DNA from 3 places in the Mesorhizobium sp. B2-4-12 genome. Region 2 is predicted to be linked to each of the others. Evidence: predicted binding sites of a transcription regulator. Region 2 holds the regulator's gene; each other region holds the start of a gene.
What was found. Region 2 encodes PhoB, which activates phosphate uptake and scavenging genes when phosphate is short. Its sites were predicted from a motif close to TGTCATNNANCTGTCAT; they were not measured.
Positions count from the first base shown of each region.

Region 1 (7,451 bases), on a different contig from region 2:
CCGATTCTCCGTTGCCCGCCGGATTTGTGTTCATTTCGCCCTACCGTTTGATCTCTCAACGAATCCCCTGCGGCAGAGTAGAGGCGAATATGGCAAAATTGACGGCACGCCAAAGCGGCGTCCGGCAGCCGGACGATCAGCCATTGTAGCGCTGGAACACGAGCGAAGCGTTTGTGCCGCCGAAGCCGAAGGAGTTGGACAATGCTACGTCGATCTGGCGGGAGCGAGGCTTGTTGGGCACCAGGTCGATCGCCGTTTCGCGCTCAGGGTTGTCGAGATTGATGGTCGCCGGCGCGATATTGTCCCTGATAGCGAGGATCGAAAATATCGCCTCAGCGGCACCCGCCGCCCCCAGGAGATGGCCGATCGACGACTTGGTCGACGACATCGAAATCTTTGAGGCGGCATTACCGGCCAGCCGCTCGACAGCGCCGAGTTCGATCGTGTCGGCCATGGTCGAAGTGCCATGCGCGTTGATGTAGTCGACATCGGCGGGCGTAAGCTTGGCCCTGTTCAACGCCGCGGCCATGCAACGGAAAGCGCCGTCGCCGTCCTCGGCCGGTGCGGTGATATGATAGGCATCGCCAGTGAGACCGTAGCCGGTCACCTCAGCGTAAATCTTGGCGCCGCGGGCCTTGGCGTGCTCGAGATCTTCCAGCACGACAACACCGGCACCCTCGCCCATGACGAAGCCGTCGCGGTCACGATCGTACGGGCGCGACGCCGTCTGCGGGGCATCATTGCGCTCGGTCGACAGTGCCCGGCATGCGGCGAAGCCGGCGATCGACAGCCGCGTCACCGGCGCTTCGGCGCCGCCCGCGACCATGATGTCGGCATCGCCCCACATGATCAGCCGGGCCGCATCGCCAATGGCGTGCGCGCCGGTCGAACAGGCCGTGACGACGGAATGGTTCGGGCCCTTCAGCCCGTGCCGGATCGAAACCTGGCCGGAGACGAGATTGATGATCTGACCCGGGATGAAGAACGGGCTGATGCGGCGCGGACCGCGCTCCTTCAGGATTATCGCATTCTCGGCGATACCCTCGATGCCGCCGATGCCCGAGCCGATCAGGACGCCGGTGGCGCACTGTTCGGCATGGGTTTTCGGTTGCCAGCCGGAATCCTTCAGCGCCTCGTCGGCGGCGGCAATCCCATACAGGATGAAGTCGCCGATCTTGCGCAGTTCCTTCGGCTCGAGCACGGCCTCGGGATTGAAGGTGGCATTGCTGCCGTCACCACGCGGAATGACGTGAGCGATCTTGCAGGCAAGATCTTCCACCTCGAACTCGGTGATGCGCCTGGCGGCGCTGCGGCCGGTCAGAAGTTCCTTCCAGCTGTGCTCGAAGCCCATGCCAAAAGGCGACAACAATCCAAGGCCCGTGACGACGACACGCCTCATCGCAGGTCCTCCCCGGTGATGACTGCAGAATGCGTCAGGCCGAAGCCTTGTCGATATACTTGACAGCGTCGCCAACGGTCAGAATGGTCTCGGCTGCGTCGTCGGGAATCTCGACGCCGAATTCTTCTTCGAACGCCATGACGAGTTCAACCGTGTCGAGGCTGTCAGCGCCCAGATCATCGATGAAGCTCGCCTGCTCCGTCACTTTGTCGGCATCGACGCCAAGGTGCTCGATGACGATCTTCTTGACGCGCTCTGCGGTGTCACTCATTTGGGCATCCTCGTCTTTTGTTTGTCTGTCTTCGTTAGCGGGCAGAATGCCGCTAATCAAGTTGAAAGATGGTCCTGCCGGAAACGCAACGGCTACGGACCGGTTTTTGCCCGAACCGCCGGGTTGCGGGCCGCATTACACGAAAAATGGGCAAGGTCCAAGCCGAAATGGTCTGTTTTCACAGCGTGCTGGCCTTGCCTGTCATTGTCCCAAAACCGCTTGCGCGCTTCTGGACGGCATTCGTCAGATCATCGCCATGCCGCCATTCACGTGAATGGTCTGGCCGGTGACGTAAGCGGCTTCATTAGAAGCGAGATAGGCGACAGCGGAGGCCACTTCGGCGCTGGTGCCCATACGGCGCGTCGGGATCGCCGCCATGATCGCTTCCTTCTGCTTGTCGTTGAGCTTGTCGGTCATCGCCGATTCGATGAAGCCCGGAGCGACGCAGTTGACGGTGATGTTGCGGGTGGCGATCTCCTGCGCCAGCGATTTGGAGAAGCCGATCATGCCGGCCTTGGAGGCACAGTAATTGGTCTGACCGGGATTGCCGGTGACGCCGACGACAGAAGTGATGTTGATGATGCGGCCGTGGCGGCGGCGCATCATCGGATGGGTGAGTTCGCGGGTAAGCCTGAACACGGCCGTCAGGTTGACTTCGAGCACCGTGTCCCAGTCGGCGTCCGACATGCGCACGAACAGCCCATCCTTGGTGATGCCGGCATTGTTGACCAGAATATCGACGCCTTCGAGATCGGCTTCCGCTTTCTGGCCAAGCGCCTTGACCTCGTCGCGGTTCGACAGGTTGGCCGGAAACAGCTTGACCCGGTCACCGAGTTCGGCGGCCAGCGCCTCCAGCCTCTCGACGCGCGTGCCGTGCAGGCCGACGATGGCGCCTTGTGCGTGAAGCACCCTGGCGATCGCCTCGCCGATCCCCCCCGAAGCACCGGTGACGAGCGCCTTGCGGTCGGTCAATTCGAACATTTTTGTCTCCAGGTTGAGAAGAGCACAGCCCCTATAGGGATGGGATCAAATGGCGCTTTATGCAAGCGCGGCCAATGCTGCCTCGACTTCAGCCGCCGAACCGACCGATGCGGTGGCGATGTCGCGGTTGATACGCCGCGCCAGGCCCGAAAGCACCTTGCCGGCACCAATTTCGTAGAGCGTGGCGACACTGTTGGCGCCAAGCCACTCCACCGTCTCGCGCCAGCGAACGCGGCCGGTCACCTGCTCGACCAGGCGCCGCGCGATCTCGTCCGGATCGCTCGACGGTGTCACCGACACATTGGAGACGACAGGAACCAAAGGTGCATTCTTCGTCACTCCGGCCAGCGCGTCTCGCATGATCTCTGCCGCCGGCGCCATCAGCGCCGAATGGAAGGGAGCCGAGACCTGCAGCATCAGCGCCCGCTTGGCGCCCTTTTCGGTGCAAAGTTTCGCCGCCAGTTCGACCGCCGCCTTGGCACCGGAGATAACTAACTGGCCACCGCCATTGTCATTGGCGATCTGGCAGACCTTGCCGGACCCTTGCGTGGCCTCGGTGCAGGCGGCTTCGACATCGGTCTGCTCCAGCCCTATGATCGCCGCCATGGCGCCCTCGCCGGCTGGAACTGCCGCCTGCATGGCATTGCCGCGGATACGCAGCAGCCGGGCGGCGTCGGCGACGGAAACGAAGCCGGCGGCGGCAAGCGCCGAATATTCGCCCAGCGAATGGCCGGCGACATAGGCGACCTTGTCTTTCAACGAGAAACCGCGCGATTCCAGTGTCCTGATCGCTGCCAGCGATACCGCCATCAAAGCCGGCTGCGCGTTGGCCGTCAGCGTCAAGGTTTCTTCCGGACCTTCCCAGATCAGCTTCGACAGGTTTTCGCCAAGCGCGTCATCGACCTCCTGGAAGATCCTGCGCGCCTCGGGAAAGGCATCAGCGATATCCTTGCCCATGCCGACAGCCTGGCTGCCTTGTCCCGGAAAGGTGAATGCAACGGCCATGCGAGGGCTCCCGAAGACTTGTTCTGCTTGCCTGATAACACGAATTTTCCTTGCCTGTGACGCAAGGCAGCCGGTCAAGTCAAGCCCGCTTCAAACAAGCCTCAGGTCGGAACCTTCTGCCGAGTGCCTGTTCCAAAAGGACTTTTGGCGATCACTCCTGATGAAAACTGCTCACGATTCGTTTGCTGGCTCTTCTTATTTCCGATACAGGCGCTAGCTTGGCGTGACAGTTTCATGACAATCGAGTGACGCGTTTGTCGCTGGGTGGGGAAGTTAAGGTGGCCAAGAATTCGAAACGCGCCGGCGAGGCCGCGCCGCAGTTCCTGGAAGACGATCCGTCCACCGGTTATTTGCCGGGCCGGAGATGGCCGGTCGTCCGTTACGGATTGGTCAGCCTGTTGATCTCCGCCGTCCTGGTGTTCGCCATCGAGTTGATCGTGCGTGGCGATGTTGCCGGCACTGTTTCCTTCTTTCTTCAACCGCTCAAGCCCGGCTGGACGACCATCGTCGTGTTCGCCCTGATCCTGATCGGCCTCGACGCCTTGCTCGGCCGCAGTCACCAGAGCCTGATGATTGTCGCGCCGTTGACCCTGGGGCTGGCCTTTGTCGGTCATCAGAAATCGCACTATCTTGGCGATCCGCTCTATCCGACAGATTTCCTTTACGCTCGCCAGATTTTCGCCCTGCTGCCGCTCCTGGTGCGCGAACGGCCGATGACCGCGCTGGCCATGGTCGTGGGCATCGTCGTCGGACTGTCGCTGCTCGTCCACGGTTGGCGGCTGTGGCACCGCAAGGTTCCGGCTCTCAGCCGCAAAGGCCGCCTTGCGCGGCTGACGCTGGCAGTGCCTCTGCTCGCCTTCTTCGTCTCGATCATGGACTACGCCACCTTCTCGTGGACCCGGGACCGGCTGCAGATCATCCCGATCATGTGGGACCAGAAGGAAAACTATGCCTCCAACGGCTTTGCGCTCGCCTTCGCGCTCAACGTGCCGATGGCCCATGTCTCGGCACCCTCAGGCTATTCCGACAAGGCAATCGCGGCGATCGAGCGGCCGCGGACGACAGCATCGGTGCCCGATGACAAGCCCGACATCATCGTCGTCATGAGCGAATCCTTCTGGGATCCAACCAAGCTGCCTGGCGTGGCCATCACGCCGGATCCCATTCCCACAGTGCGGGGATTGCGTTCGGGTTCGATGTTCTCGCCTGAATTCGGCGGCATGACCGCCAACATCGAATTCGAGGCGCTGACCGGCTTTTCCAATGCTTTCCTGCCGGCCGGCAGCATCCCCTACCAGCAATATGTGCGCACGCCGACGCCTTCGATGGCGACCTTCCTGAAGAGTGAAGGTTACAGGGCGCGTGCCATCCATCCAGGCACCAACTGGTTCTGGAACCGTGGCGCGGTGTATGCCGATTTCGGTTTCAACGATTTCAAGTCGGAAGAGACGTTGCCGCCCATGGAAAAGCGCGGACCGCTGGCATCGGATGCGGCAATGACGGATGAGATCATCCGCGAAGCCGACGCCAGCGACGATCCGGTGTTCTTCTTCGCCGTCAGCCTGCAGAACCACGGCCCCTATGAGCCAAACCGCTATAACAACCCGACCCACTCGGTACAGGCGCCGATCAGCCAGTGGGCGCGCGATTCGCTGCTGAGCTATGCGGAGGGTTCGGCCGATGCGGACCGTGGCCTTGACCGGCTGATCGAATGGGCCAAGAAGCGCGAGCGGCCAACGATCATCGCCTTTTTCGGCGACCATCTGCCGCCGTTGGGGCCGGTCTATATCGAGACCGGGTTCCTCAAGGACAACGTCGCGCCACGCAAGGAGCCGACGCCGGAAGCGGCCCTTGAACATCACGAGACACCGCTGGTCGTCTGGTCGAACCGCTCCGGTCCAATAAAGGGCCTCGGCACGGTGAGCCCGGCATTCCTGCCCTACCATATCCTGACGGCCGCGGGCATCACCCATCCCTACTACACCGGTTTCCTGGGCGAGATGCGGGAGCGCTACCGCGTCGTCGACCGCAACCTGCTGCTGACACCGACTGGCCAAGCCACGCCCGATTGGTCGCGTCAGAAGGAGATCGACCCGGCGATCCGCGATTTCCAGCTGATCCAGTACGATATGATGTTCGGCAAGCGCCACGCAGCGCCGGACTTCTTCCCCGAGACGGTCAACAAGGTCGTCGCCCATACGAGCTGAGCCGGCGCCATCGTTCAGCAAGTGAGATCGAGCGTTCAATTGGTCAGTTGCAGCTTCGAGAACTTGCTGGCGATCTGCTCGAATACGTTTGGCAGTTTGTTCGGATCATTGACTGCGTAGTAGTCGCTAGGATCCGAGGCGCAGGCACTGTAAAGCGTGCGGTTGGCCGCGGTGTCGGACTGCAGCACCATGGTGTAGATCTCTGCGCCCTGATTTTTCAACTGCGTGCAGACGCTCTTGGTCCATCCGTCCACATTGCGCGCGGCGGTCGTCTGATTGTCCGATCCAAGCCGACCGGCAGCGCCATAGCCTGAACCCGCGAGATAACCATAGGAGGTATAGTCCGACTTGGTCGTCTCTTTGCTGGCGCCATAGACCACGTTCTCACCGTCAGTGAGCAGCATGACGATTTTGCTCACCCCAGGCGTCTTCCACGGCGTTCCCTCAGTGTATGGCGCCGTCGGCGACAACACCCGCTGGCCCCAAGCGAGGCCCTCGGCAACATTGGTGCCCGACCCGGCCCAGGCAAGCATCTTGGCGGCCTCCTTGCGGAGCTTCGTAAAATCTTCCGTCAACGGAACGACCGGCGAGGGACAGGACCGGTTTGGCCCCACCGTCAATTGCAAGGCATTCGGATCGGTGGTGGCAGCGGTGGCGATGGCGGTGTTCTGCGGTGCGACATACTTGGCGATTGTTTCGAGATCCTTCTTCGACGGGCTGGCGTCGCTTCCAAGCAAGCCGCTCAGATCTATTCCAAGAATGTTCAATCCCCCATTCTGAGCAAGCTTGGTCTGGTCGGGGACGTCGTCGACAAAAGAGTTGTTGTAGTAATTGGCGTCGTTTGAATAGCTGCCGGAAGGCTTCGTGCCGTTCCCTGGACTGTCCGGCGCGAAGTACGGCACGAACAGAGTGTCGGGGTAAGACGGGTCAGGCGACGTATCGGAAATGTTAAAGGAGCCGGGCCGCGCCTCGACGCAGCCTTTCCAACCCGTCTCGATCCCTTTGTCATCCTTCCATCCGGTCAACCTGGCGGCCGAGGCCGGGTCTTTCATCAATTGTCTGAACAGCGCCATATGATTGGGACGCTTGCCATTGATGACGGGAAAATTGATCCCATTGGTGGATGATTTGCCGTCCATGTCGATCCAGGATGGGTCGAAGCCGTCGCCATTGACATTGACGGCCGTGACGAACGGAACCAGTGCCGCACGGACCTTGCGTGTTGGTGATTGTGCCGTTTCCAGATATTTGAGCAGATTGTCCGTCGCTGTCTTCAGGGCAGCAATTTTGGCGCCGGCCATCGAGCCGGTATTGTCCAGCACCAGCACAACCTCGAGCTGGTTGTTCGATTCGACGGCCGAGGCATCGACCACGATGTGCTTGTTCCGGCCAAACAGGAAAGCGAAGTTCAGATTGACGTCCGCCGAGGCGACAGCCTTTGTCTCGATGAAATTGACGCCTCTGTCGACGGTCAGCGTCGCCTGTGCGTTGGTGAGTTCGCCATGTCCGGCAATATTGGCCTGGAAGTAACGGTCGAAGGCGTCGGTCCGGGTAATGTCCAGATCGCCCAGATGCGAGGACGCAAGAT
Region 1 is NZ_VFVC01000028.1:50,130-57,580, forward strand. Features, by position in the region: gene FJ934_RS28435 (hypothetical protein) at 1-149, shown strand, start outside; gene fabF (beta-ketoacyl-ACP synthase II) at 137-1,399, opposite strand; gene FJ934_RS17515 (acyl carrier protein) at 1,434-1,670, opposite strand; gene fabG (3-oxoacyl-[acyl-carrier-protein] reductase) at 1,914-2,651, opposite strand; gene fabD (ACP S-malonyltransferase) at 2,709-3,656, opposite strand; gene FJ934_RS17530 (LTA synthase family protein) at 3,935-5,863, shown strand; gene FJ934_RS17535 (pilus assembly protein) at 5,899-7,451, opposite strand, start outside.
Region 1: FJ934_RS17530 (LTA synthase family protein) is a predicted target of PhoB. The motif match lies at 3,880-3,896, and genes of this name have one in related genera.

Region 2 (7,451 bases):
GTATCGGCGCCAAGGGTAATGAAGGCGTTGCCAACAACGTGTCGCAGACCGGCGGCGCCATCGGCTATGTCGAATACGCATATGCCAAGCAGAACAAGCTGACTTACACCGACATGATCAACAAGGACGGCAAGAAGATCGAGCCGACCGCGAAGGCGTTCTCGGCCGCGGCGGCCAATGCCGACTGGAACTCACAGCCGGGTTATGGCGTCATTCTCGCCAACCAGCCGGGCGCCGAGTCCTGGCCGATGACGTCCGCGACCTGGATCCTGCTGTACAAGAAGCCCGATGACGCCGCGGCGACCAGCGAAGCGCTCAAGTTCTTTGCCTGGTCCTATGCGAAGGGCGACAAGATGGCGGGTGAACTGGACTACGTTCCGATGCCGGACAAGGTCGTCAAGAGCGTCGAGGAAATGTGGAGCAAGGACATCGTCGGCAGCGACGGCAAGTCGCTCTACGCCGCCAAGTAACTCTCTTTGTCGAAGGGAGGACGCCTTTGGCGTCCTCCCATTTCTTTCGAATACGAGGGGCTAGATGACCACCGTTTCAGAAGCTACGCCGTTATCGAGCGTCATGCGGTCCAGGGATGCGACAGTGCGGCGCTTCGCCTTCACGGACATGGTGTTTCGGGAGGCTACACGCTCTTCTGCCGTTCTCGTCCTGCTCATCCTCAGCGGCGTCGCCATCTCGTTGTTTGCCGGCTCATGGGAAGCCCTGTCTAAGTTCGGCTTTTCCTTCCTGACGACCGAGGCATGGAACCCGGTCACCGAGAATTTCGGCGCCCTGTCGCCGATCTACGGCACCATCGTCACGTCAGCCATCGCAATTCTGATCGCCGTTCCCATCGGCATCGGCATCGCCGTCTTTCTCACCGAACTTTGCCCGCGACCGCTGCGGCGCCCGATCGGCATCGCCGTCGAGCTTCTGGCCGGCATCCCTTCGATCATCTACGGCATCTGGGGCTTGTTCGTGTTCGCACCATTCCTGCAGACGACGATACAGCCTTTCATCATCGACATCTTTCACAACGTGCCCGGGCTCTCCAGCCTGTTCGCCGGCCCGCCCTACGGCATCGGCCTGCTGACGTCATCGCTGATCCTGGCCATCATGGTGCTGCCGTTCATCACCTCGATCACCAAGGACGTGTTCGACACAGTGCCGGCGGTGCTGAAGGAATCGGCCTACGGCATCGGCTGCACAACCTGGGAAGTCACGCGGCGCGTGGTCATTCCCTACACCCGTGTCGGCATTATGGGCGGCGTTATGCTCGGCCTCGGCCGCGCGCTCGGCGAAACCATGGCGGTGACCTTCGTCATCGGCAACGCGCATCGTATCAGCGCCTCGCTGTTCGCGCCGGCAACGACGATCTCCGCGACGATCGCCAACGAATTCACCGAAGCCGACGGCCAACTCTACACCTCTTCACTGGTGGCGCTCGGCCTGATCCTCTTCGTCATCACCTTCATTATCCTTGCCATCGCACGCTATATGCTGATGCGCATCGACGCCCGCACGGGAGCCTGACCGATGTCGACGTCCCTGGCACTCCACAACAGACGCAAGAGAAGGAACGGCGTGATGATGGCGCTCTGCGTCGTCGCCGCCGGCATCGGCCTTGCCTGGCTGGCGCTGATCCTCGGCGCCCTGGTCTACAAGGGCCTGTCCGGCGTTTCGCTGGCGGTCTTCACCGAGATGACGCCACCGCCCGGCGATGCCGGCGGCCTGCTCAACGCCATCTATGGCAGCATCGTGATGACCGTCATCGGCGTCATCGTCGGCACGCCGATCGGTGTGCTGGCCGGTACTTACATGGCCGAATACGGACGCTTCTCGAAGCTGACCACGGTGGTGCGTTTCATCAACGACATCCTTCTGTCGGCGCCGTCGATCGTTATCGGCCTGTTCGTCTATGAGTTGCTGGTGCGGCCGATGGGGCACTTCTCCGCCATCGCCGGCGCCGTCGCGCTGGCCATCCTGGTCATCCCGGTGGTGGTGCGCACCACAGAGGACATGCTCAACCTGGTGCCGAACGCCTTGCGCGAGGCCGGCGCCGCGATCGGCGCACCGCGCTGGGTGGTCATCCGCTCTGTCGCCTATCGTGCCGCGCTTTCCGGCATCGTCACCGGCATATTGCTGGCCATCGCCCGCATCTCCGGCGAGACGGCGCCGCTGCTCTTCACCGCGCTCAACAACCAGTTCTGGTCAAGCAATCTCAACGCGCCGATGGCCAGCCTGCCTGTCACCATCTTCCAGTTCGCTCTCAGCCCTTACGAGGAATGGCAGCAGCTGGCGTGGACCGGCGCACTCATAATCACCTTAACGGTTCTCGGGCTGAGCATCTTCGCCCGCAGCCTTACCGGACGCAGAGAGGACAGATGAAACCGATGTTGTCCACCGATTTGAACGTGGCCGAGGCTGCCGTGGAAAAGGCCAAGATCGAGGTCAAGGACCTCAATTTCTACTATGGCCAGTCGAAGGCGCTGAAGGACATCAGCCTGTCGCTGCCCGAGCGCAGTGTCACCGCCTTCATCGGTCCTTCGGGCTGCGGGAAGTCGACGCTGCTGCGCGTCTTCAACCGCATCTACGAGCTCTACCCGAGGCAGAGCGCCGAGGGTCAGGTGCTGCTTGACGGCCGGAACATTCTCGACCGCTCGCAGGACCTCAACCTGCTGCGCACCAAGATCGGCATGGTGTTCCAGAAGCCGACGCCGTTTCCGATGTCGATCTATGAAAACATCGCGTTCGGCGTCAGGCTCTATGAGAAGATCAGCAAGGCCGAGATGGACGGCCGTGTCGAGCAGGCGCTGAAGCGCGCGGCTCTGTGGACCGAGGTCAAGGACAAGCTCAACGCCAGCGGGCTCAGCCTTTCGGGCGGCCAGCAGCAGCGTCTTTGCATCGCCCGTACCGTGGCGGTGAAGCCGGAGGTCATCCTGCTCGACGAGCCGGCCTCGGCGCTCGACCCGCTGTCGACCGCCAAGATCGAGGAGCTGATCGACGAGCTGCAGGCCGACTACACGATCGTCATCGTCACCCACAACATGCAGCAGGCGGCGCGCGTGTCGCGCCAGACGGCTTTCATGTATCTGGGCGAGCTGGTCGAGTTCGACCGTACCGAGAAGATCTTCACATCGCCCCGCGAGAAGCGCACGCAGGACTATATCACCGGCCGCTTCGGCTGATCTCACGCATACGAGGACCAGGATCATGGCCGAACACACAGTCGCTTCTTTCGACGAGGATCTCGGACAGATCAGCAGGCTGATCAGCGACATGGGCGATCTCGCCAGCTCGATGGTCGGCGGCGCCACCAAGGCGCTGCTGAACTCCGACAACGCGCTGGCACAGCGCGTTGTCTCCGACGACGTCATCATGGACGCGCGCCAGCGCGAACTCGACGACCGCGCCATCACGCTGATCGCCAAGCGCCAGCCGATGGCCGACGATCTGCGGCATGTCGTCGGGTCGATCCGCATGGCCGGTGACCTCGAACGCATTGGCGACCTTGCCAAGAACATCGCCAAGCGCGTCGGTACGGTCGGCCTGTCCACCACGCCGCGCGACCTGTCGCATTCCATCGACGCCATGGCGCAGCTGGTGCTGATCCAGGTGCAGGGCGTGATCGAGGAGTATGCGGCGCACGATGCCGAGGCCCTTGCCAAGCTGCGCGCCGATGACGAACGTATCGACGTCAAATACACCTCCGTGTTCCGCGAACTTCTCACCTACATGATGGAGGATCCGCGCAACATCACGGCTTGCACGCATCTGTTGTTCTGCGCCAAGAATCTCGAGCGCATCGGCGACCATGTGACCAACATCGCCGAGAATGCCTACTATGTGCTGACCGGTACGCAGCTGCCCGCGAATCGTCCGAAGCAGGACGAAACGGCGATGTCGGCGCCGGCGGCTTGATCGTCAGAGCGGTTCACCGTTTTACGGAAAACCGCTCTCTCTCTTGTTTCCATGCAATTCCGGACGGAAAACCGCTTCACACTTTTCCTGGAATTGCCTTAGAGGTGACCAGTCGATGATCGCGCCACGCATCATGGTGGTGGAGGATGAGGAGCCACTCGGCGTGCTCCTCCGCTACAATCTGGAATCGGAAGGCTACCAGGTCGAGGTGGTCCCGCGCGGCGACGAGGCGGAGATTCGCCTGCAGGAGAACGTCCCCGACCTCCTGGTGCTCGACTGGATGGTGCCGGCGGTGTCCGGGATCGAACTCTGTCGCCGGCTAAGGATGCGGCCCGAGACCGAGCGGCTGCCGATCATCATGCTGACGGCGCGCGGCGAGGAAAGCGACCGCGTGCGCGGCCTTTCGACCGGCGCCGACGATTATCTGGTCAAGCCGTTCTCGACACCGGAATTCATGGCCAGGGTCAAGGCGCTGCTGCGCCGCGCCAAGCCGGAAGTGCTGTCCAGCGTGCTCAAGGTGGGCGACATCGTGCTCGACCGCGAATCACATCGCGTCTACCGCAAGAAGAGCGAGATCCGGCTCGGGCCGACCGAATTCCGCCTGCTCGAATTCATGATGCGTCATCCCGGCCGGGTGTTTTCGCGCAGCCAGCTGCTCGACAATGTTTGGGGGGAGACGATCTATATCGACGAGCGCACGGTGGATGTGCATGTCGGCCGGTTGCGCAAGGCGGTCAATAACGGCCGCATGCCCGACGTCATCCGCACCATTCGTGGTGCGGGGTATGCAATCCGCGAGGATTGAGCGCGACTTTATTCAGGCCACGTTCTTCCCGGAGCCGGCTTTCGCCTGCATGCCCGGCGCGAAAATCTCCTGGTCGACGAAGGTCAGCGCCCGCATGGCGCAGCCCTCGCGGATCAGCGGCAACTCGTTGGGCTCGGTGTCGAAGGAAATCGATTTCGAGTGCTGGCCGCCGGCGGTCTGGGCGATGGCCTCGCGCAATGCCGGCTCGATCAGGTCGAAGGCGGCGGCGCTGACGCCGACCATGGCGACGGGGGCGGGATCGATCAGCGCGAACAGGCTGCCGAGGCCGTAGCCCAGCGCCTCGCCGGCCCTGCGGTAGGCCTCCCGCTCGGGCCCGTCCGTTTGCCGCGCCGTCGCCGCCAGCGCCCGCATCTGCGCGTCGCTGACATCGGCGACCGGCTCGGTGTCCTCGCTGAGCTGCCTGGCGTTGCGCCAGATGGCGTAATTGCCGGCATAGGCTTCGACGCAGCCGCGCCGCCCGCAGCGGCAGAGCGCGCCGCCTGGCCGATGGATCATATGGCCGAATTCGCCGCCCGAGGAATGGGTGCCGGTGAAGAGCTCGCCCTTCAGCACCAGGCCCATGCCGATACCGTGCGAAAGGAGAATGGCGATGAAGTCGTCGCGGTAGCGCTCCGGATCGCGCCAGCGCAGCGCCACCGCCATCATGTTGCAGTCATTCTCCACGGTGGCGGGGATGCCGAACTCGGCTTCGAGTATGTCGGCGAAGGCGATGTCGGTCTGCGGCGTGATGGGCGACCACAGCATTGCCCGGGCATCGGTGTCGGTGATGCCCTGGATCGCCAGCGCGATGCGGGCGACGCTGCGCACGTCGAGGTCGGGATCCTCCAGGCGCCGCCGCACGATGGCGACGCATTCGCCGATCAGTGCATCGCGCGACATGGTCAGCGTATCCAGCCGGCGCTGTTCCTCTGATATGACCTGGCCGGCATAGTCGATGACGGCGACGGACAGGAAATTCAGCGACAGCACCACGGTCATCACCGTTGCGGCTTCCGGATTGAGGCCAAGCCCGACCTGCGGCCTGCCGCGTTTGAGCGCGCCGGCCTCGCTCGGCTTGCCTTCGGCCAGGGTACCTTCGCCGATCAGATCAGAGGAAATCGCCGATATGGTGGAGTGGCTGAGGCCGGTGGTCGCGGCGATTTCGGTGCGCGAGGGCTGGCCGGCCCGGCGCACGGCCGCAATCACCATTGCGCGGTTGCGCCGGCGCAGATCGTCGTGGCGGATTCCGACCGACATGCCTTTCCAATATCCTCCCGGTCGCCGCGGCTCGTCGTGCCCCTCGAACACTGCGGCAACAGATCAAATACTGGCAGAAGCGGCCGGCGATGTCATTTATTTATTGCGGGGCTCGAAAAAAGTTCTCGGCCCTCAAAATCCATCAGAATCATTGTTGACAGCCTTCCGGCGATGCATCACTATTTTTTTTGAGGCTCGAAAAAATAGAGCCTTTGTGCCGGCCTTCGGGTCAGTTTGGTCGCGCCATACGCGGCGCAGGGAGGATATCATGAAGAGATTCGCAGTCGCCATCCTGGCGGGTGTCGCCATGTCACTGACGCTCGCGTCGGTCGCGCAGGCGAAGGGCAAGGTCATCGGCGTTTCTTGGTCCAACTTCCAGGAAGAGCGCTGGAAGACCGACGAGGCCGCCATGAAGAAGGCGATCGAGGCCGCAGGCGACAAGTACATCTCCGCCGACGCACAGTCCAATCCGGGCAAGCAGCTCACCGATGTCGAGAGCCTGATCTCGCAGGGCGCCAATTCGCTGATCATCCTGGCGCAGGATGCCTCGGCCATCGGCCCGGCCGTCCAGAAGGCGCTGGATGAAGGCATTCCGGTCGTCGGCTATGACCGCCTGATCGAGAACAAGGACGTCTTCTACCTGACCTTCGACAACAAGGAAGTCGGCCGGATGCAGGCCCGCGCGGTGTTCAAGGTCAAGCCGGAAGGCAACTATGTCTTCATCAAGGGCTCGGGTGCCGATCCGAATGCCGACTTCCTGTTCTCGGGCTCGATGGAAGTGCTCAAGCCGGCCATCGATAGCGGCAAGATCAAGAATGTCGGCGAGGCCTATACGGACGGCTGGCTGCCCGCCAACGCCCAGCAGAACATGGAGCAGTTCCTGACCGCCAACGACAACAAGGTCGACGCCGTGGTCGCCGCCAATGACGGCACCGCCGGCGGCGTCGTCGCGGCACTCACGGCGCAAGGCCTTGCTGGCACCGTGCCGGTGTCGGGCCAGGACGGCGACCATGCCGCGCTGAACCGCATCGCGCTCGGCACCCAGACCGTGTCGGTGTGGAAGGACGCGCGCGAGCTCGGCAGGAACGCCGCCGAGATCGCCTCGCAACTGGCGGACGGCAAGAAGATGACCGACATTGCCGGCGTGAAGGACTTCACGACGCCTGGCGGTAACACTGTCAAGTCGCTGTTCCTGACCCCGGTCGCCATCACCAAGGACAATCTCAACGTCGTCATCGATGCCGGTTGGATCAAGAAGGACGAAGTCTGCGCGGGCGTCGCCGCCGGCACCGTCGCGGCCTGTAACTAAGCTGGCCTGTTTCTCTCAGATATAGACGCCGCGGCCCTGGAACGGTTCAGTGTTTCTTGAATCGCTGAACCGTTCCAGCCCATTGTTTCCCACAATTCCGGACGGAAAACCGCTACGCACTTTTCCTGGAATTGCTTTAAGGCGGCGTTTTCTCAAAAAGATTTGTGT
Region 2 is NZ_VFVC01000010.1:121,861-129,311, reverse strand. Features, by position in the region: gene pstS (phosphate ABC transporter substrate-binding protein PstS) at 1-470, shown strand, start outside; gene pstC (phosphate ABC transporter permease subunit PstC) at 535-1,524, shown strand; gene pstA (phosphate ABC transporter permease PstA) at 1,528-2,379, shown strand; gene pstB (phosphate ABC transporter ATP-binding protein PstB) at 2,376-3,179, shown strand; gene phoU (phosphate signaling complex protein PhoU) at 3,205-3,912, shown strand; gene phoB (phosphate regulon transcriptional regulator PhoB) at 4,028-4,717, shown strand; gene FJ934_RS08990 (ROK family protein) at 4,730-5,974, opposite strand; gene xylF (D-xylose ABC transporter substrate-binding protein) at 6,243-7,283, shown strand.

Region 3 (7,451 bases), on a different contig from region 2:
CGCAGTAACCACAAAAATGTAACTACAATTCACCATTGCGTCAAGACAGATGGGACTTCCTGGCGGGCTAACGCCTGATGATCCTCCGCTACCTCCATCCGTAGAGCCAGTCCAGATCCGCAACGAGCTTTTCCGGTGGCCGCTTCGCCAGAACCAGGTTGCGGGCGAATGCCACCGGACCCGAGGCATGCCAGGCGAGGCGGTTAAGCGCACCGCGCCGGATGACCTTGACGATGCGCGGCCGCCGGAGATTTTCCCAGATGGTGAGGCTCTGACGCAGATCGGCAGGGAAGTCAGCCACCAGGCTGGCAAGCGTTGCCGCGTCTTCGATGGCCATTGCCGCGCCTTGTGCAGCGAACGGGGTCATCGCATGTGCGGCGTCACCGATCAGAGCGATGCCGGCTGGCGTCGTCCAGGGCTGCTTCTGTTCGACTGTATGGAGCGGCCAAGTCAGCCAAGGGCCAGCCATTTCTACCAGCCTTGCAAGGCCCGCGGCCGTGCCGCGCATGGCGCCGGCGAGGATGCCGGGATCGGCATGCCCGGACCAGCCCTCGGCAATGCGCTCGCCTCTGGTGAAGGCGACAAGGTTGAAAGCGTCACCCTTGCTGACGGGGTAGGCGACCATGTGGAATCCCGGATGCAGGAAGGTCGTGACGCTGTCGGTAGCGCCGATCGCGGCAAATGCTTGTCCGGCGGCGCTGCCGGCAGCGACAGTGGTGCGCCAGGCCAGTTCGCCGGAAAAACGGCTTCTCGGCGATGCCGCTCCCCGGGCCCGATCGACAACCGCGCGCACCGACGACCATACGCCATCGGCCCCGACCAAAAGGAAGCCCTGTGACTGGACGGTCTTGCCGTCCTTCTCGACTGTGGCCGTCACACCATCGCCACCTGTGACAACATCGCTCAAGCGCGCGCCTGTGACGAGCGCAATATTCGGGTTTTCGGCGACGCGTTCGGTCAGTGCGCTCTGCAGATCGGCCCGGTGAGCGACGAGATAAGGCGCCCCCCAACGTTTTTCGGCGGCTTGCCCCAGCGGCACGCGCGCCAGTTCGCGCAACGTCGCGGCGTCCTTCAGCACCACTGCTTCCGGACGCACCGCTGCCGGCAGCAGCCGGTCGAGCACGCCGAGCTGGCGTAGGATATGTGTCGCGTTTGGAGAAAGCTGGATGCCGGCGCCCACCGCGTCCAGCCGCTCCGCCTGTTCGAACAGCTGTGCGGGGTAGCCGCGTTCGCCGAAAGCCAGGGCCGCGGTCAGCCCGGCGACGCCAGCTCCGGCGATCACGATCTGCCGGGGCTGTGCATCGGGCATGATTTCAGCCGCTGGAAATCAGGCGGCCCGGTCGATGTAGAGACAGCCGGCCGGCACCGTTTCCGTCGCCTTCAGCTTTGGCGAATAGCGGTAGAGCGTCGAGCAATAGGGGCAGACCTTCTCATTGTCGTCGCCCATATCGAGAAACACATGCGGGTGGTCGAAAGGCGGGTTGGCGCCCGTGCACATGAATTCCTTGACCCCGATGTCGATCGCCGGGTAGCCCGCATCGTTCTGGAAATGGGGAATGGAACCGCCTGCCATCGTCGTCTCCTGATCTCTTGCAATTGCATCTGGATCATAACCCGTCTCTTTGCAAGATCGATGAAATCAAACTGTTGCAAAAGCCTGTCAGAGGATAAGTTAAGCTCGGTCATGCCTGACCCCCGCAACCGGAATCGGTTACGGGAGGGTATGTGTCGATTCGTCGGACGACCCTCGCGGGCGCGGCGTTCGGACGACAGCGGCTGGGAAGAGCAGGAATCATGAACGAACTGAAGCCGGTGCAGAGCGAATTCATCAATGTCGAGGCGGCGAGCCCGCAGGGCGGCAATCCGGACCGTTTCGTCAATCGGGAGTTTTCCTGGCTGCAGTTCAATCGCCGCGTTCTCGAAGAATCGCTGAACGAGCACCACCCGCTCCTCGAACGCGTGCGCTTCCTGTCGATCTCGGCCGCCAACCTCGACGAGTTCTTCATGGTGCGCGTCGCCGGCCTCGCCGGTCAGGTCCGCGAGGGCATCGTGCTGAAGAGCCCTGACGGCCGCACGCCCGAACAGCAGCTCGAACAGCTGCTGCGCGAGGTCGAGCGGCTGCAGGAAGATCAGCAGAAGAGCCTTTCGGCGCTGACGATACTGCTCAACAAGGAAGGCATCGAGAGCATCACGCGAGATGCGCTGACCAAGGACGAGAAGGTCTGGCTGGAAGAACACTTCCAGGATCAGGTGTTTCCGGTGCTCACCCCGCTGTCGATCGACCCCGCGCATCCGTTTCCGTTCATTCCCAATCTCGGCTTCTCGATGGCGCTGCAGCTTCGCCATCGCAAGAACGGCGAGGAGATGAGTGCGCTGCTGCGCCTGCCGGTAGCGCTGAAGCGCTTCATCCGGCTGCCGGATCGCAAGAACCATGTCCGCTTCATCCCGCTGGAGGAAGCGGTGGGGCTTTATATCGGCAAGCTTTTCCCGGGCTATGAAGTCAAGGGCTCCGGCACATTCCGTATCATCCGCGACAGCGATATCGAGGTGGAGGAAGAATCGGAAGATCTCGTGCGCCTGTTCGAGACCGCGCTGAAGCGCCGCCGCCGTGGTTCGGTGATCCGCATCGAGTTCGACAAGCTGATGCCGCCCGAACTGCGCGATTTCGTCGCCGGCGAGCTCGGCGTCTCGTCGAGCCGTATCAGCGTGCTCACCGGTCCGCTGGCGCTCAGCCAGATCTCGGAAATCGTCTCCGTCCCCCGCGACGATTTGAAGTTCACGCCCTACAATCCGCGCTTCCCAGAGCGCATCCGCGAGCATGGCGGCGACTGTTTCGCCGCCATCCGCGAGAAGGACATCGTCGTCCACCACCCCTACGAATCCTTCGATGTGGTGGTGCAGTTTCTGCGCCAGGCGATGGCCGACCCCGAGGTGGTGGCGATCAAGCAGACGCTCTACCGCACCTCCAACGACAGCCCTATCGTGCGTGCGCTGGTCGACGCGGCCGAGGCCGGCAAATCGGTGACGGCGCTGGTCGAGCTCAAGGCCCGTTTCGACGAGGAAGCCAACATCCGCTGGGCCCGCGATCTCGAACGCGCCGGCGTGCAGGTTGTGTTCGGTTTCCTCGAACTCAAGACCCACGCCAAGATGTCCCTGGTGGTGCGGCGCGAGGACGGCAAGCTGCGCAACTACGTGCATCTCGGCACCGGCAACTACCACCCGGTCACAGCGCGCATCTACACCGACCTGTCCTTCTTCACCACCGATGCGACGATCGCGCGCGATGTCGCCCAGCTGTTCAACTTCATCACCGGCTATGCCGAGCCGACCGCCGAGATGCGTATCGCGATCTCGCCGTTCACGCTCAGAAACCGCATTCTCCAACACATATCGGACGAAGTCGCCCACGCGCTGGAGGGCAGGCCGGCGCGCATCTGGATGAAGATGAACTCGCTTGTCGACCCGATCATCATCGATGCGCTCTATGATGCCAGCCGTGCCGGGGTGGAAATCGACCTCGTGGTGCGCGGCATATGCTGCCTCAGGCCGCAGGTGCCGGGCCTGTCGGAGAACATAAGGGTCAAGTCGATCGTCGGCCGCTTCCTCGAACACAGCCGCATCTACTGCTTCGGCAATGGCCACGGCCTGCCGGCGGACGAGGCGATCGTCTACATCTCCTCCGCCGACCTCATGCCGCGCAATCTCGACCGCCGTGTCGAGACCATGGTGCCGATCACCAATCCAACTGTGCATGAACAGGTTCTGGGTCAGATCATGCTGGGCAACATCATGGACAATCAGCAAAGTTTCGACGTATTGGCTGATGGAACTTCCCGGCGTGTCGTGCTGGAGGAGGGCGAGGAACCGTTCAACGCGCAGGAATATTTCATGACCAATCCGAGCCTGTCGGGACGGGGTGACGCGCTGAAGTCGCATGCGCCCCAGCGGATCGCCCAGTTCAAGCGCCGCAAGAAGAACGCCGCAGCGTCCAACTGATGTTGTCCATTTCCCAGGGCCGGCTGCAGGACCGCCGTCCGCTGTCCATCATCGACATCGGCTCGAACTCGATCCGTCTCGTCGTCTATGAGGGATTGGCGCGTTCGCCGACCATGCTGTTCAACGAAAAGATGCTGGCGGGTCTCGGCCGCGGCATCGTATCGACGGGAAAGCTCGACCCGGATGCGGTGACGCGCTCGATGGAGGAATTCCGCCGTTTTCGGGCGCTCTCCGATCAAGCCGGCGCCGAGCATATGTATGTGCTGGCGACCGCCGCCGCCCGCGAGGCGGTCAACGGCCCGGATTTCATCCATCGCGCCGAGGAAGTGCTGAAGACCGAGATCCGGGTGCTTTCCGGCCGCCAGGAGGCCTACTACTCGGCGCTCGGCGTTATCTCCGGCTTTCACCCCGCCAACGGTATCGCCGGCGATCTGGGCGGTGGCAGCCTGGAATTGATCGACATCAAGGGCGAGGCGATGGGCGAAGGCATAACGCTGCCGCTCGGCGGCCTGCGTCTGCAGGACATGGCGAAGAATTCGCTCGTTCAGGCGCAGAAAATCGCGCGCCAGGAACTGGCGCGGGCGAAACTACTCAAGGGCGGACAGGGCAGGGCCTTCTACGCAGTCGGCGGCACCTGGCGAAACCTCGCCCGCCTGCACATGGAGATGACCAACTACCCGCTCGGCGTCATGCATCACTACGAGATTTCGGCCGACGGTGCAGCCCAGAACTTCCTGAAGCAGGTGGCCAAGGGCGAGGTCGAGAAAGTCAAGGGCATCGAGGGCGTCTCCAAGAACCGCCGCTCGCTGCTGCCCTACGGTGCCGTCGTGCTGCAGGAGATCATGTCGGCGATGCAGCCGTCGAAGATCGTCGTCTCGGCGCAGGGCGTGCGCGAGGGCTTTCTCTATTCGCTGCTCGATGAGGAGGAGCAGAACGCCGATCCGCTCATCTCGGCCGCTGAGGAACTGGCTCTGCTGCGCTCGCGTTCGGTCCATCACGCGCATGATCTCGTCGAATGGACCGGCAAGGCCTTCAAGGCCTTCGGCATCGACGAAACGGAGGACGAGGCGCGCTATCGGCACGCCGCCTGCCTGCTTGCCGATATCGGCTGGCGTGCGCATCCCGAATATCGCGGCAGGCAGTCGCTGAACATCATCGCGCATGCTTCTTTCATCGGTGTCGACCATCCTGGCCGCGCCTATCTCGCGCTCGCCAGCGCCTATCGCCATGATGGCATCTTCAATGATGGCATCGCGCCAGAGATCAAGGCACTAGCGCCACCGCGCCTGTTGGAGCGCGCCCGCGTGCTGGCGGCGATGATGCGTGTCGTCTATCTGCTGACCGCCGCGATGCCTGGCATCATGCCGAGACTGGAATGGGAAAGCCGTGCCAATGGCACCCTGGCGCTGGTATTGCCGTCCTCGCTTGCCGATCTCTACGGCGAGCGGCCGGCCGGGCGCCTGGCGCAACTGGCCAAGATCACCAACCGCCGGCTGGTGCTGTCGGTCGAAGGCGGCCCGAGCATGACGGTGAAGTAGGCAGGCCTCAGACGGACCCGCGTCCGTCAGCCGACCATGCTCCCGCACCGGCCATGGCCAGCGCCAGGAAACCGCCCGCAATAGCAATGTCCTTCATCAGCATCTGCTGGTGCAGGAAGGCGAGCGTCGCATCGCCGGCGCCTTGGCCGTAATGGCCGATGAACCCGGCCGCGACGCAGAAGGCCGCCAGCAGCAGTGCCACGATACGGGTCTGGAACCCGATGAGGATCAGCAATCCGGCGATCAACTCGAACAGGCCCGTGCCCCAGGCGGCGAGCGTTGGCAGCGGCAGGCCGAGGCCGGCGAAATAATTGATTGTGCCGGCGATGCTGCTGAGTGCCTGGAAGCCAGACGGCACGAACAGCACGGCAAACAGCAGCCGCGAAACCAGGAGCAATGCATTGCGGTTCATGGCTACTCCCTTGCCGGCGCCCCGGTCAGGGCCACACCGGCTACCGTCCACCTTACGCCTGCGGGACTGCGGCCGAAACCACCGCGGCGCTTGTTTGGACAACGAAAAAGCGGCGCGGAAAATTCCGCGCCGCCTGAATTCAGATCGTTGGGAGGATGGAATTTCAGCCGCGCTTGGCGTCGATCGAGTAGGCGCCGGCACCCATCACTGCAAGCAGGATGAAGCCGCCGGTGAGGCCAAGATTCTTCTCCAGCATCAGCATCTGGATCTGGTCCGAGAAGTTGAGATGCGCGATGGCGGTGGCGGCGAGCGTGAAGATGGCGAGCACGATCGCCACAATGCGGGTCTGAAAGCCGACCAGAATGGCGAGGCCGCCGAAGAATTCCAGCAGGCCCGAACCGATCGCGGCGACCGTCGGCAGCGGCAGGCCGATACCGCCGAACCATTGCGCGGTGGCGGAAATCGCCGCCAGCTTGGCGAAGCCCGAAAGGATGAACAGGATTGAGAGAAGGACGCGACCGGCCAGGATCGCGCCCGAGGCGTTGGATGCGGTACCGGTGCCGGCGACAGAAGTGTTGGTGGACATGGTGGCTCTCCGAATGGGTTGAATGCCAATCAAATAGACCATGCCAACTGTTCACCAAAGACGCCTGTGTGGCGACACATTGTTCACAGGTTGTACATTCTCGCGGCCCGGCAAGACGCGCAAAATTCGTGCCGGGCTGTGCGACGACGGGGTAAAATTCTCCCGCCGAAAAATACCTTACCCCGGATGCGTCATGTCCTCCGGTCGCACCAGCCGGTCATAATCGGCTTCGCTGACCAGGCCGGTGGCCAGCGCTTCCTCGCGCAGCGTGGTGCCGTTCTTGTGCGCGGTCTTGGCGATCTTGGCGGCGTTGTCGTAGCCGATGGTGGGCGCCAGCGCCGTCACCAGCATCAGCGAGCGGTCGAGCGCCGCCTTGATGTTGTCTTCCCGCGCCTCGATGCCGACCACGCAATTGTCGGTGAAGGAAACCGAAGCGTCGGCGAGCAACTGCACCGACTGCAGGAAGTTGTAGGCCATCAGCGGGTTGTAGACATTGAGCTCGAAATGGCCCTGGCTGCCGGCGAAGGTCAGCGCTGCATTGTTGCCGAACACCTGCACGCAGACCTGCGTCATCGCTTCGCACTGCGTCGGATTGACCTTGCCCGGCATGATGGAGGAGCCGGGCTCGTTCTCCGGCAGCGACAGCTCGCCAAGGCCCGAGCGCGGGCCCGAACCGAGGAAGCGGATGTCATTGGCGATCTTGAAGAGTGCCGCGGCGGCCGCATTGATGGCGCCGTGCGAGAACACCATGGAATCGTGGGCCGCCAGCGCCTCGAATTTGTTCGGCGCGGTGACGAAGGCGATGCCGGTGATGGCGGCGATCCGGTCCGCAACCCTTTCGGCGAAGCCGACCGGCGCGTTGAGGCCGGTGCCGACGGCGGTGCCGCCCTGCGCCAGTTCCTGCAGGCCGGGCAACGTC
Region 3 is NZ_VFVC01000033.1:39,182-46,632, reverse strand. Features, by position in the region: gene FJ934_RS19225 (FAD-dependent monooxygenase) at 89-1,309, opposite strand; gene FJ934_RS19220 (zinc-finger domain-containing protein) at 1,328-1,573, opposite strand; gene FJ934_RS19215 (RNA degradosome polyphosphate kinase) at 1,795-3,996, shown strand; gene ppx (exopolyphosphatase) at 3,996-5,534, shown strand; gene FJ934_RS19205 (DoxX family protein) at 5,542-5,946, opposite strand; gene FJ934_RS19200 (DoxX family protein) at 6,110-6,532, opposite strand; gene fumC (class II fumarate hydratase) at 6,710-7,451, opposite strand, start outside.
Region 3: FJ934_RS19215 (RNA degradosome polyphosphate kinase) is a predicted target of PhoB. The motif match lies at 1,635-1,651, and genes of this name have one in related genera.